Regions from separate parts of the Marinobacterium sp. xm-m-312 genome, predicted to be linked through region 3. Evidence: predicted binding sites of a transcription regulator. Region 3 holds the regulator's gene; each other region holds the start of a gene.

Region 1 (4,982 bases), on a different contig from region 3:
CAATCTTTTACCCAGTCGTGTAAAGAACTCTTGGTTGGATAGTGAACGGCGGCCACCTTGGGTTTCGCCATTGGCGGGGAAGGTAAACATCAGGTCGATATCCGAGGAGAGATTGAGCTCATGTGCCCCCAATTTGCCCATTCCAATGACGGCCATGCGTTGCAAATTTCCATCAGAGTCCATTGGCTCACCCAGATCTTTGACTAGATCTTGGTGCAGCCAATTCAATGCTGCATCAGTAGTGGCATCGGCCAGTTCGGAGAGCATCCGGGTGGTTTCTGTTAGATCGGCCAATCGGTTCAAGTCGCGCCAAATAATTCTAACCATGGCCAATCGACGCAGGCGACGCAGCGCAACACTCAGTGCCTCTTCACTCCCCACAGCTTCAACAGCCGCCAACACTTGCGCTGTTAAAGCACCTGTTGGAAGCTCACCAACATCAAGGTTTAACTGCTCAATCAATTCGGGATGACGCTGCAGCTGATCCGCAACATAGTCAGATCCCAATAGCACTCGATCTAACTCCGCCAACCGATTGTGATCTGATTCAAGCAGATCTCTTGCTGCTGAAACCTTTTGCTGCTGTTTTTCTAGGTAGTCATTCAATATCGCTGTCACTCAAACCACTCCGAAATCTTGCCAATAGGACTAATATACTGCGTTCAGTTATAAGAGGAACAGGACTTAAATCAAATTGCACCAATACTGTGCAAAAGCTCAATTTAAGCCCTACTTTAGTATTGACCTTTGAGTCATAATGACACAATCTTAAACGAGTAAGCAGAGTGCTGGCGTTGGGTATTAAAGATTATTTGATCAAAACACCCCGTTATACCGTAACTTTCAGACAATTTTTAACGATGAATGTCGATGAAAATGACTCACTGAAAATTGTTGGCACACTAGTTGCTGTGGAAAAAGAACAACAACCTACTCAAAAGAGGATCTACATAATGGCTAAGAAAGCTTTACTAACCGCTTCTATCCTTGCTGCAACAATGACTGCTGGTGCAGTTCAAGCAGCTACTCTTGACGATGTTAAGAGCCGTGGCACCCTAACTTGTGGTGTATCTACTGGTCTTGCAGGCTTCTCTCAAAAAGATGAGAACGGCAAATGGAGCGGTCTCGACGTTGATATGTGTCGTGCGGTTGCAGCTGCAGTACTTGGCGATTCAGAAGCTGTTCAATACAAACCGCTAACCGCTAAAGAGCGTTTCACTGCGCTAGCGTCTGGCGAAATCGACATGCTATCTCGTAACACGACTTGGACTCACACTCGTGATACATCACTAGGTATCAACTTTGCTGGTACTAACTACTACGACGGTGCGTCATTCATGGTCATGAAAGATCTAGGCGTATCAAGCGCAACTGAGCTAGACGGTGCAAACGCATGTATCCAAGCGGGTACCTCTACTGAGCTTGCAATCGCTGACTACTTCCGTGAGAACGGCATGTCATACAAAGCGGTTACTTTCGATACCTCTGACCAAACTCGTCAAGGTTTCGAATCAGGTCGTTGTGACTTCCTAACATCAGACGGTTCTCAGCTAGCGGCACTTCGTATCGGTCTAGCTAACCCAGGCAATGCAGTGATTCTTCCCGAAGTTATCTCTAAAGAGCCTCTAGGCCCAGTAGTTCGTCAAGGCGATGACCAGTGGTTCAACATTGTTAAGTGGTCTCTAAACGCAATGATCGAAGCAGAAGAGCAGAAGGTCACTTCTGCAAACGCAGCTGACATGAAAGCGAACGGCAACCCAGCTAACAAGCGTCTACTAGGTGCTGAAGGTGAACTAGGTGCTAACCTAGGTCTAAGTGCTGACTGGGCTTACAACATCATCACTCAAGTAGGTAACTACTCAGAGTCGTTTGAGCGTAACGTGGGTATGGATTCACCACTTAAGCTAGCACGTGGTATCAACGCGTCTTGGCGTGATGGCGGTATCCTATACGCACCAGCTATGCGCTAAAACCGAAGCGATCTAAAAAGGGGCACAACAGTGCCCCTTTCTGCGTGAAAGCACTCTATTTTTAGGTTAATTCAATGTTCAAACAAAAAACCATTGAAGAGGTTAAGTCAGCGAGCCGTAAATCGAGCTCCGGAACCACCTCCAACGCCTTTTATAACAACCCACGCATCCGCGGTTTCTTCTATCAGATCGCACTGGTCGCTGGGTTGCTCTATTTCTTTGGCACCATCATTGGCAACACGCTGGCCAACATGGAAGCGACGGGGATCAAAACCGGTTTCGACTTCTTAGGCGCAGCTGCAGGCTATGATGTCTTGATGTCGTTGATCTCCTTTGAGTCGACCGATACCTACGGACGAATATTTGTTGTCGGTTTCTTAAACACCCTTTTGGTCTCGGCCATCGGTATCTTCTTCGCGACGCTACTTGGATTTATCTTTGGTGTGGCGCACTTCTCGCATAACTGGTTGATTCGTAAGATTGCTCTGGTCTATGTAGAAATCTTCCGAAACGTACCGCTTCTGCTACAGGTGTTCTTCTGGTACTTCGCCGTTCTATCCAGTCTGCCTGGCGCTCGCCAAAGCTTGAGTTTAGGCGAAGCTGTGTTCCTCAACGTTCGCGGCCTCTACCTACCTAAACTGATTGGCGGCGATCTATCATCTTTGGTCTGGATCGCTTTAGGCGCTGCCGTTGCAGGAATTTTTGTACTGCGTCGCTGGGCCAAAAAACGTCAAGAGCTGACCGGCCAACAGTTCCCTGTGCTGAAGACCAGCATCGCCATGGTGATTCTATTTCCATTAATTGTTGCAGCGTTAACGGGCTTTCCATTCACCGTTGAATACCCAGCTCTAAAGGGCTTTAACTACTTCGGTGGTATTACCGTCATCCCAGAGCTGATGTCGCTTGCCATTGCGCTGTCGGTCTACACTGGTGCATTCATTGCCGAAGCCGTGCGTGCAGGTGTGCAATCGATTCCACACGGTCAAACAGAAGCGGCTCGCAGCATTGGTTTGCGTGAGAACAAGATCATGTCATTGATCATCGTGCCTCAGGCAATGCGTGTCATTGTGCCGCTACTGAACTCCGAGTATCAGTCACTGGTGAAGAACTCTACGCTAGCGGCGGCGGTCGGTTATCCCGATCTATTCAACGTATTTGTCGGCACCGCTCTTAACCAGACTGGACAAGCGATTGAGACCATCTTTATGACCATTATCGTCTACTTTGTGGTCAATATGGTGATCTCGTTCCTCATGAACCGATTTAACAGCGCGGTTGCGTTGGTGAGCCGATAGGAGAGCATAATGAAAGAATTTCAGCCTATTGCAGCCCGCCCGGCACCGATTAAAACCGTCGGTTTTACAGCCTGGCTGCGTGACAACCTTTTCTCTTCGATCCCGAACTCGGTCGTAACCCTTTCAGTCATTGCACTGTTGGCTTACTACCTACCACTTATCTTTGACTGGGCTTTTTGGTCGGCAAATTTCACCGGCACCACAGAAGATGCCTGTGTCAAAGAGGGGGCTTGTTGGGTCTTTATTAACGCTTGGTCTTACCAATTCTTCTATGGGACTTACCCTGTTGAAGAGGTATGGCGTATCAACCTTACCCTAGTCTTACTAGTGATGGTGATTGCGGCGTCATTCACACTGCCAAAATCGATTCGCCTAAAAGCTTCCATCACCTCTTGGTTACTACTACCGATTGTGGGTATCGCTATCCTAGATGGCCGTTGGTTAGGCCTAGAGGTTGTCAGTACTGATTTGTGGGGCGGATTTACGCTCAACGTCTTTATGGCAGCCGCCAGCATTATCGTCGCCTTCCCATTCAGCTTCCTGTGGGCTTTGGGTCGTCGCTCAGAGATGCCATTTATCCGATCTGTTTCAGTTATCTTTATCGAGTTCTTCCGTGGTGTTCCGGTACTGTCGCTCTTCTTCATGGGCTCAGTCATGCTGCCACTCTTCTTTGCAGAAGGAACGAACGTCGATAAGTTGATTCGTGTCTGGTTGGTATTGATCTTCTTCATGTCAGGTTACATGGCAGAAGTGTTCCGTGGTGGTTTCCAAGCTGTCCCGTCGGGTCAATACGAAGCGGCAGATTCGATCGGCCTTAGCTACTGGCAGAAGATCCTGTTGATCATCTTGCCGCAGGTTATCAAAGTGTCGATGCCGAACATTCTGGCTACCTTTGTCATGCTGTTTAAGAACACAACCTTCTTGTTGATCATCGGCATCCCAGAAGTCGTTCAAACACTACAGACAGCTCTGTCTAACTCCTACTGGCTAGGTGGCCATGCGCTTGAAGGTTACCTATTCGTCTTCCTCGTGTTCTGGGGAAGCTGTTTCAGCATGTCGGTGCTTGCTCGCCGCATCGAACGTCAAATGAATACTGATAAGAGAGACTAATCATGACCGCAACTAACTCAGCAGCAGACTCTCAAGATGTCATCGTTATTGAGAACCTAAACAAGTGGTACGGTAATTTCCATGTACTACGTGATATCAATCTGCGTGTTAAAAAAGGTGAGCGTATCGTTATCTGTGGCCCGTCGGGCTCAGGCAAATCGACCACCATTCGCTGTATCAACCGCCTAGAGGAGTTCCAAGAGGGATCTCTAGTGGTTGACGGTGTCGAGATGATTGAAGATGTTAAGAATATCGAGAAGATCCGCCGCGACGTGGGTATGGTGTTCCAGCACTTCAACCTATTCCCGCACCTAACCATTTTGGAAAACCTTACACTAGGCCCGATCTGGGTTCAGAAGAAGCCAAAAGCGGAAGCTGAAGAGATCGCAATGAAGTACCTAGAGCGCGTTAAGATTCCTGATCAGGCTGATAAGTACCCAGGCCAGCTATCGGGTGGTCAGCAGCAGCGTGTCGCGATTGCGCGCTCCCTCTGTATGAACCCGAACATCATGCTGTTTGATGAGCCGACGTCAGCTCTCGATCCTGAGATGATCAAAGAGGTACTCGACGTCATGGTTGAGCTCGCTGAAGAGGGTATGACCATGTT
Region 2 (4,982 bases), on a different contig from region 3:
ATGAATGTGCCCAGTGTTGCCATTGGTAGGTTAGCACCAGGGATCGCATTGATCTCACCGTTCTTACCGTATTTGCCTTTACGTGCGCCAAGCATTAGGACACCTGCTAGTGCTGCTGCAGCACCTGCCATGTGGACGATACCTGAACCCGCGAAGTCAGAGAAACCAAGATCACCTAGAGTGTACATGCCGAATACAGCGTTGCCGCCCCAAGTCCAAGAACCTTCCATTGGGTAGATGAAGCCTGTCATCACAACCGCGAACGCTAGGAACGCCCATAGTTTCATACGTTCAGCCACTGCACCCGATACGATAGACATTGCTGTTGCAACGAATACCACCTGGAAGAAGAAGTCAGCTGATGGCGCGTAGGTCCACTCATCGGCAACACCGTCACCCGTGATGCTAGATAGGAAGTAGTCACCGCCGTACATGATCGCGTAACCGCAAACGAAGTACATGATGCAAGAGATCGCGAATAGCGCGATGTTCTTAGTTAGAATTTCAGTGGTGTTCTTAGAACGAACAAGACCTGCTTCTAGCATTGAGAAGCCTGCCGCCATCCACATAACCAGCGCACCACACACCAAGAAGTAGAAGGTATCGAGTGCGTACTTCAGCTGGGTAACATCACCAGCTGTTGTATTCAAAAGTTCTTCCATTGTTATGCCCTCCAATAAGGCCAAAAATCAAAACGTTATAGAGCTTCGTCGCCGGTCTCACCGGTACGGATGCGAACCACTTGTTCAAGCGCTGAAACAAAAATCTTACCGTCGCCAATTTTGCCGGTTTGCGCAGCATTGGTGATCGCTTCGATAACCTGATCTACGATCTCATCAGAGACAGCAGCGTCTAGGCGAACTTTAGGTAGGAAGTCCACAACATACTCTGCACCACGGTAGAGTTCGGTGTGGCCTTTTTGACGGCCAAAGCCTTTAACTTCAGTCACGGTGATACCTTGTACACCGATCTCTGATAGCGCTTCGCGCACGTCGTCAAGCTTGAATGGCTTAATTACGGCTGACACTAGTTTCATCAGATTTCTCCTTAATGTGAAAAGGGAGGATTAATTTTTTCCTGTGAACTCTATTTGCGAAACTTGTGCCAACTTTTAAAAATAACTTATAAAACATTGACTTATAAATTTTTCATGGGTCTCTTTACCGTTTTATCAACCTTTATAGTGCACGCCAGTATGCACCACAAAAGTGCATGCACTACTTTGGTGCGCCATATTGAGGCTAAAATAGTGATCATAGACGCTTGTCTTAAAAGGGTTCTGGTATAGTGCATCTATTGAGACGCATATCGATGTTAAAGGGGGCTGAGATGCTTGATCCTAAGATGTTTGAAAACCTAAGTCAGACGATGACCCAATTCCTTCAGGGTAACTCATCACTTCCAGGTCAGGAGGCGATGCAGCAGCAAATTAAAACTGTACTTCAATCAAGTTTTGCTAAACTGGATTTAGTCACTCGGGAGGAGTTTGACGCTCAGGCCGCTGTACTTCAGCGAACTCGAGAAAAATTAGAGCAGTTGGAAGCGATGGTTGCTGAGTTGGAGTCAAAAGAGTCCTAAAGCAACGCTAGGCCAACTGCAGGACCCAAGGATGGCGTCATGGCATTGGCAACTCTTTATAGCCGAGCTCAGCTCGGTATCGAGGCACCTCGCGTTCGCGTTGAAGTGCACCTTTCAGGAGGCTTACCCTCCTTTGCAATTGTGGGTATGGCAGAGACCGCGGTGCGTGAAAGCCGCGAGCGTGTGCGCAGTGCACTGTTAAACGCCGGCTTTGAATACCCGCAACGACGAATCACCGTTAACTTATCACCGGCCGATCTCCCCAAAGAGGGCGGACGCTATGACCTAGCCATTGCGCTTGGCATTCTGTTGGCATCCAATCAGCTTAAAACAACTCACCTGCAGCAGGCAGAGCTCTACTCAGAATTGGGCTTGGACGGCAAACTGCACCCTATTAGAGGCCTATTTCCGGCCGCCTATGCCTGTGCTGAAGCGGATTCACTGATTGTTATTGCCCCCGATAATAGCCAAGAAGCCTCTCTCGCGGGTGCTAAGCAACAACTTTCAGCTAAGACGCTGTACGATCTATGTCAGGCGTTGAGTGCTGAAAAGCTACCTGAAATAGACCCTCAACCCCCAGTTCATTATCCGCCGAGTTACCCCGTAGATCTTTCAGAAGTTCGGGGACAACCGATGGCCCGTCGTGCCTTGGAAGTGGCCGCCAGTGGAATGCATAACCTGCTTTTGAGCGGTCCTCCGGGCAGTGGTAAAAGTATGTTGGCCCAAGCACTGCCATCGATCCTACCGCCACTTTCGCAATCCAGTTGTATCGAAACGGCCAGTATCTATTCGGTCTCGGGTTTGCCGGTCGAGCGATTGTTTCGGGGTGAACGACCCTACAGAGCACCGCACCACAGTGCCTCATCACGGGCGATGGTGGGGGGTGGATCTTCCCCTAGGCCGGGTGAGATCTCACTGGCGCATCAAGGGGTTCTATTTCTGGATGAGCTGCCAGAATTTCCCCGTTCTGTTCTGGAAGTTCTGCGAGAGCCGCTTGAAACCGGTGAGGTCAGTATTTCTAGAGTGGCGGGCACGCTGACCTACCCTGCGCGTTTCTCTTTGATGGCGGCGATGAATCCTTGCCCCTGCGGTTACTACGCTGATGGGACCGAGCGATGTCAGTGTTCTCAGGCTCTAATCGATCGATATCAGGGTCGAGTCTCTGGCCCATTGTTGGATCGATTTGATATGCGTCTGGCTTTGAGTGCGGTGCCCACAGAGGAGCTATTACTGGGCGAATCGCATGAGGAGTGCTCTGACGCAGTTCGTAAGCGAGTTAGTCAGTGTCAGCAGCGACAGTATGATCGGCAGGGCAAGCTCAACTCTGAGCTAACAGGCAGTGAAGTCCAAAAAGAGCTGAATGCTTCAGAGTCATTATCAAAAGAGTTTATGGTGATAGCGACACGCTTACAGCTCTCCGCTAGGGCTTGCCATAGAGCACTTCGCGTGGCTCGCACACTGGCGGATATGAATGCAGATCAGGCGATCGAAAACAGCCACATTATGGAGGCGCTCAGCTATCGACAGCTTTAACTGATGAGCAGATCTTGGGCTTGCTGATGTCAGGGTGTACACTGTGCGCCCTAATATCGAGTCTGCTCATCAAACATGTCACGCCTTAACCCCCGTCAGAAAGAAGCCGTCGAATACATCAGTGGTCCACTGCTGGTATTGGCTGGCGCTGGCTCAGGGAAAACCAGTGTCATCACGCGAAAAATCGCTTATCTCATTGAAGAGTGCGGCATTGAGGCGCGCCACATTGCGGCGGTTACCTTTACCAACAAAGCCTCGCGTGAGATGAAAGAGCGAGTCATGTCGCTGGTGGAGGGTAAAGCGGCACGCGGTTTGATTGTCTCAACCTTCCACAATCTTGGTCTAACCATCTTGCGCCGTGAGCATAAAGCGCTCGGAATGAAGCCAGGCTTTTCGTTGTTTGATGACCAAGACAGTCGCATCTTAATTCGAGATCTTCTAGTCCATCACGATGAGGACACGGATAAGATCAATGTCGTTCAGAGCCAAATCTCCTCTTGGAAGAATGAGATGATCACGCCTCAACAGGCTCTGGAGACTGTCTCAGAGCCGATCGACATTCTCTGCGCCAGAGCCTATGAGGCATATGAGCGCCACCTTCGTGCCTATAACGCGGTCGATTTTGATGATCTTATTTTGGTGCCTGTGCGGCTGTTTGATCAAAAGCCAGAGGTGTTAGAGCGTTGGCAAAACCGCATTCGCTACTTGTTAGTCGATGAGTACCAAGACACCAACTTGTCACAGTACCGTCTAGTTCGACAGCTGGTGGGGCATCGTACAGGTTTAACCGTCGTAGGTGATGATGATCAGTCGATCTACGCATGGCGTGGTGCTCGTCCAGAGAATCTGGCCCAACTGCAGCACGACTTTCCAAGTTTAAAACTAGTAAAGCTAGAGCAGAACTATCGCTCTACAAGCCGCATACTCAAGGCGGCTAACACCTTGATTGCGAACAACCCCCACGTGTTTGATAAGACGCTGTGGAGCGAAATGGGCATGGGTGATCCGCTGCGTCTGATACACCTACCCAGTGAAGATGCGGAGTGTGAGCGCATCGCGACCGAGATTCTGGAACGACACCTGCGAGAGCGCGCACCCTTTAAAGATTTTGCTGTGCTCTATCGTGGCAATCACCAAGCCAGGTTGCTCGAGATTAAAATGCAGAACTTTAAGGTGCCTTATAAGCTCAGCGGCGGCACCTCGTTCTTTGCTCGCGCCGAGATCAAAGATTTGATGGCTTACTTCAAAGTGTTGATCAATCGCGACGACGATAACGCCTTCCTTCGTATCATCAACTTGCCGCGTCGAGAGATCGGACCTACCACACTGCAGCAGCTCGGGGAGTATGCAACCGAGCGACATATCAGCATGTTTGCAGCGGTCGATGAGTTGGGTATCGAGCAGGTTATGAAGCCCAACGCGCTGGCTCGGCTGCGTGCCTTTACTGAGATGATAGAGCGTTTGCACTCACTCTGTTTGGGGTCGGATCCCATTGGGGCGATTCGTGAACTGATCGCCGAAATTGGCTACGAAGAGTGGATTACCGCTAACGCCTCAAGCGATATTATCGCGGAAAAGCGTATTCAGAATGTCTGGTTCCTAGTCGACTCCCTTCGTGCCTCCTTGGAGCGTATCCAAGAAGATGATCCAGATGCGGGCATTGAAGAGGCGATTGCGCGACTTGTGCTGCTCGACTTGCTAGAACGCCAAGAGGAGGAGGATGACTCCGATCGTGTTCAGTTAATGACGCTACACGCCTCGAAAGGATTGGAGTTCCCCCATGTCTATCTAATGGGCATGGAAGAGGATCTGCTACCGCACCGAAATAGCATCGAATCGGACACCATTGAAGAGGAGCGTCGTCTCGCTTA
Region 3 (4,982 bases):
CCAATCCAACAGAAGAACAGATAGCACTAATCAAACCCATTCAACTACTGGTGATGGATGTTGATGGCATACTGACCGAGGGCAATCTTAGCTTCCTAGCCGATGGCAGTGAGATTAAGAGCTTCAATATACTGGACGGCCTTGGCATTAAGCTGTTAACGGAATCCGGCGTAAAAACCGCCATCATTACCGGTAGACAATCTAATCAAGTCATCCAACGCGCTGAGTCACTGGGCATCAATTACATACAGCAAGGCCGAGAAGATAAATTGACCGCGCTTCAAGAGCTTTGGAAAAACACCGGTTTTAACGCTTCAAACACGGCCTATATCGGCGATGACTTACCTGACCTATCTGCCATTATAGCCGCACGCTTTGGGGTCACCGTTCCGAACGGTCACTGGCTCGTAAAAGAGAACGCTGATCATATTACGACTCAATCAGGCGGTCGCGGAGCTGCACGTGAGCTGTGTGAATTGATCATGGCTTGCCAAGGTACGCTAGACAACGCGTTGGAGCGATTTAAGTGATCACTAATCTCAGAGCGAAAATTCGATTAGCCATTGCGTCGACGTTGATTGCTCTTTTTTTGATCTTCACACTGTTATTGAATCAAGGCGATATTGAAGAGGGCGTACTCCTAAAAGAGAACCCGAACAGAATTGATTTTTTTGTAATAGACGCCACTCTTACTCGTTGGTCTGAAGCGGGCAATCTAAGCTCTGTCACCCACACTCCGCGAGCAGAGCATTTAGTTAACTCAGAACAGATGAAGTTAACAACACCTTTCTCAGTAGGCTATCGCCAAGATGGCACGACTGAACACACCATCAATGCTGATCTGGGCTTTTTTGCTGACGACAACAGTCAACTAGACCTTGAAGGCAGTGTAGAGCTTCACCATAATCCAGATTCTGAGAAAGACACTGCACTCTTCACAGAGCAGTTGAGCTACTTTCCAGAACAGAATCTGGCGACCAGTGATGTAGCCGTCGAATTTCTGAACAACCAGGGTTCAACCAAAGGGGTTGGCATGACACTGAATACGGAATTAAACACCTTAGATCTTCATTCAACCGTGAGGGGGGCCTATGTCGCTTCGAGCACTGACCAGTAACCTATTTCTAGCCTTTACAGTTGTTCTTAGTGGATCAGCTTTAGCGCTGCCAACCGATCGAGACGAACCCATCTACGTAGAGGCAGACTCAGCTAATATTGATGAGGCCAAAGGAGTCACTCGATACACAGGCAACGTCATCATCACCCAGGGATCAATGGTGCTTAAAGGTGAAACCGTCGATCTGTTACGTGGTAATGATGACACCATCAATCAGATTATCTCAAAAGGTGCTCCAGCCTACTTCGAACAACGCCCTCAACTGGACCAAGAGATTACCTATGCAACGGGCTCAACTCTAGATTACACAGTAAGCTCTCAACTGCTGTTAATTACGGGGAACGCCAGAGTGACTCAGGGTGGTGACGAGTTCACTGGCGCCAAAATTAATTACGACATGGCGAACTCTAAAGTAAAAGCCTTTAGCAGTGAGAGCGGAAGCCAGCGTGTCAAAATGGTTCTTCAGCCTAAAAAAGATAATTAACCATGAGTTCACTCGAAGCCCTTCACCTAGCCAAAAGCTACAAAGGACGCTCTGTTATTCAAGATGTGTCCGTCACTGTTGAGCCTGGTGAGATTATCGGATTGCTTGGGCCCAACGGTGCGGGTAAGACAACCTGCTTCTATATGATTGTAGGTCTGGTCAGAGCGGATCGAGGCAACATTCGTCTCAATGGCGACGACGTCACTAGAATGCCTATTCATGAGCGCGCAAAACGCGGCTTAGGCTATCTTCCGCAAGAGGCCTCTGTATTCAGAAAGCTGAGTGTCTACGATAACCTGATGGCCATACTGGAGCAGAGAAAAGACCTGACCAAAGATCAACAACACGAGAAAGCTCAATCTCTACTAGAAGAGTTCCATATCACTCACATCAAAGAGTCCAAAGGGATGGTCCTATCTGGGGGTGAGAGACGCCGAGTTGAGATTGCAAGAGCCCTAGCAAACGACCCTGACTTCATCCTACTGGACGAGCCTTTTGCTGGTGTAGACCCCATCTCTGTCAGCGACATCAAACAGACCATAAGGCACCTTAAAGATCGAGGTATTGGCGTCCTGATAACCGATCACAATGTCAGAGAGACTCTCGACATTTGCGAACGGGCTTACATCGTTAGTGAGGGTAACATTCTTGCAGAGGGTGAGCCTGAGCAGATCATGATGAATCAAGCCGTTAAAGAGGCTTATCTGGGCAATGATTTTCGCTTGTAACTCTCACACTTTTAAGTAATTATCATTTTAATGAAGCACTCTTTACAGCTCAAAGTCGGACAGAACCTGTCCATGACCCCACAATTGCAGCAAGCGATCAAATTGCTGCAACTCTCCTCCTTAGAGCTACAGACAGAGATTCAAGAGGCACTCGATAGTAACCCACTACTGGAGGTAGCCGATGAAGAAGATCAGAGTGAAGAGAACTCTCAAAGCATTGAGCAAAAAGAGTCATCAACCTCAGATGAGACCCAATCTAATTCAGAGATCGAAGAGACGTTCGAATCGTCTCAGCCGGAAGATAGCTGGTCTACTGATGACATACCTGAACAGCTTTCAACCGACAGTCAATGGGACGATACTTACCAAAGCTCTTCAAATTCCAATCGTGATGATGATTGGATGCCAGGTGATAATGACGCTGCGGTTGAAACCATCCAAGACCACCTTAATTGGCAACTGAATCTGGTTAATTTCAGCGATGTTGATCGATACATTGCTGAGATGATTATTGACTCTATCGATGATCGTGGCTATCTGATCACCGATCTGCAGGACATTCTTCTCAGCTGCCAAGAGGAGCTACCTGAACTCTTTTTTGAAGTGGAAATGGATGAGGTGGAGACAGTACTTCACCGCATTCAACAGTTTGACCCACCCGGTGTCGGTGCCCGTGATCTTGCAGAGTGTTTGAAAATCCAGTTAAGACAGCTACCCATAGAGACACCTTGGCGCGCAGAGTCACTGCGCCTAGCGACCGACTATTTAAACCTGTTGGGCAGTCGAGATTTTAAATCTTTGATGCGCCGTATGAGGCTCAAAGAGGAGCAACTGTCAGAGGTGGTTAGGTTGATTCAATCACTTAACCCAACACCAGGAGACTCTTTAGATCTGGGTGATACTGATTACATCGTACCGGACGTGATCGTGCGTAAACGCGCGGGGGAGTGGACACTCACTCTCAATAACGACGTAGTCCCTGAACTACGTATCAATGATGTCTACTCAGGCATGATTAAACGTGCAGACAACTCCGCGGAGAACCAATTTTTAAAAGACCATCTCCAGGATGCACGCTGGTTCATAAAGAGTTTACAAAGCCGCAACGAGACCCTCTTAAAGGTCTCAACGGAGATCGTTTCCAGACAGATCGGTTTTCTTGAACAGGGTGAACAGGCGATGAAGCCTCTTATTCTTCACGACATTGCTGAAGCCGTTGATCTACATGAATCCACCATCTCCCGTGTTACAACTCGAAAATACATGCACACCCCGCGCGGTGTCTTTGAATTGAAATATTTCTTTTCGAGTCAGGTGGCTACCAGTGACGGCAGTGGTGCATCATCAACTGCGATTCGAGCAATCATTAAAAAATTAATTTCAGAAGAAGACCCTCGCAAGCCACTAAGTGACAGTAAGCTTGCTACACTACTAGATGAAGAGGGGGTGAATGTTGCAAGACGAACCATTGCTAAATATCGCGAAGTTCTCAACATTCCACCTTCAAATGAGAGAAAGCGTTTGGTTTAATTGAGGTGGGCGGCCTCATTTTTTCACTCCGCCTAAGACGAGGAGAAGTCATATGCAGATAAATATTACTGGTCATCACGTGGACCTGACTGAAGCTCTAAGTGAATACGTACGTAACAAGTTCGATAAGCTAGAACGTCACTTCGACAACATTCAGAATGTACAAGTTACTCTCAGTGTCGAAAAGCAGGGTAAAAAAGCCGAGGCTGATGTTCACTTAGCCGGTGGCCAAGTGGTAGCTTCTGATGAGCATGATGACATGTATGCAGCGATTGATGGCTTAGTGGATAAGCTTGATCGCCAAATCATCAAGCATAAAGAAAAAATGAAATCTCACAAATAAACGAACGACAACATGCAACTAGGTGACCTACTGACGACTGAAACAACCGCCTGCCGGGAGTCAGTCGCCAGTAAAAAACGCCTTCTACAAGTGGCCAGCGAAAAGCTGGCCTCTTCAGTTGATGGCGTAACAGAAGATGAAATTTTTACAGGCCTTCTCAATCGTGAACGGTTAGGCAGTACAGGAATAGGTTCTGGCGTGGGTATACCACACTGTCGGATCCCAGGTTGCTCAACAGCATCCGCCTGCTTAATCACACTTGATGACGGTGTCGATTTTGATTCAATCGATTCAGCGCCGGTCGATCTTGTCTGCGCACTGATCGTGCCCGATGATGGAAATGATGAGCACCTTAAGACACTGGCTGGTTTAGCCGAGCTGTTCAGCAAGCCCGAAGCCCTTAATTCACTTAGAGACTGCACGAATTCTGAGGCCCTACTCAATAAAGCAACTGAGCTATCAAAGGTCTAATCATGAGAGTCGTTGTTATCTCGGGTCGCAGTGGTTCAGGGAAGAGTACCGCCTTGCAAGCACTTGAAGATGTTGGGTTCTATTGCATAGACAACCTACCAGCGACGCTATTGCCAGCGTTGGTCGAGCAGATGCTTAACGACCAGAATACCGCACCCCTGATTGCTGTGAGCATTGATGCCCGCAACCAGCATACCGACCTAAAAGCCTTCCCAGAGATCATGGAATCCTTGAGGGCTAGAGAAGATATAGGCATCGAGATCACTTATCTTGACGCATCAGAAGCGACCCTATTGAAACGGTACAGCG

What was found. Region 3 encodes sigma-54, which starts transcription at its own class of promoters, with help from an activator protein. Its sites were predicted from a motif close to TGGCACNNNNNTTGCTNT; they were not measured.
Region 1: a site for sigma-54 is predicted at 896-913, ahead of XMM312_RS07155 (amino acid ABC transporter substrate-binding protein). Genes of this name have one in related genera too.
Region 2: a site for sigma-54 is predicted at 1,090-1,107, ahead of glnK (P-II family nitrogen regulator). Genes of this name have one in related genera too.

The regions. Positions count from the first base shown of each region.
Region 1 covers NZ_WBYS01000005.1:17,105-22,086, reverse strand. The annotation lists gene glnE (bifunctional [glutamate--ammonia ligase]-adenylyl-L-tyrosine phosphorylase/[glutamate--ammonia-ligase] adenylyltransferase) at 1-618, opposite strand, end outside; gene XMM312_RS07155 (amino acid ABC transporter substrate-binding protein) at 954-1,970, shown strand; gene XMM312_RS07150 (amino acid ABC transporter permease) at 2,045-3,265, shown strand; gene XMM312_RS07145 (amino acid ABC transporter permease) at 3,275-4,375, shown strand; gene XMM312_RS07140 (amino acid ABC transporter ATP-binding protein) at 4,378-4,982, shown strand, end outside.
Region 2 covers NZ_WBYS01000003.1:82,199-87,180, forward strand. The annotation lists gene XMM312_RS04660 (ammonium transporter) at 1-662, opposite strand, end outside; gene glnK (P-II family nitrogen regulator) at 698-1,036, opposite strand; gene XMM312_RS04670 (accessory factor UbiK family protein) at 1,330-1,578, shown strand; gene XMM312_RS04675 (YifB family Mg chelatase-like AAA ATPase) at 1,618-3,111, shown strand; gene rep (DNA helicase Rep) at 3,187-4,982, shown strand, end outside.
Region 3 covers NZ_WBYS01000001.1:258,224-263,205, reverse strand. The annotation lists gene XMM312_RS01330 (HAD family hydrolase) at 1-530, shown strand, start outside; gene lptC (LPS export ABC transporter periplasmic protein LptC) at 527-1,117, shown strand; gene lptA (lipopolysaccharide transport periplasmic protein LptA) at 1,092-1,601, shown strand; gene lptB (LPS export ABC transporter ATP-binding protein) at 1,604-2,329, shown strand; gene XMM312_RS01310 (RNA polymerase factor sigma-54) at 2,360-3,859, shown strand; gene hpf (ribosome hibernation-promoting factor, HPF/YfiA family) at 3,912-4,202, shown strand; gene XMM312_RS01300 (PTS sugar transporter subunit IIA) at 4,215-4,673, shown strand; gene rapZ (RNase adapter RapZ) at 4,676-4,982, shown strand, end outside.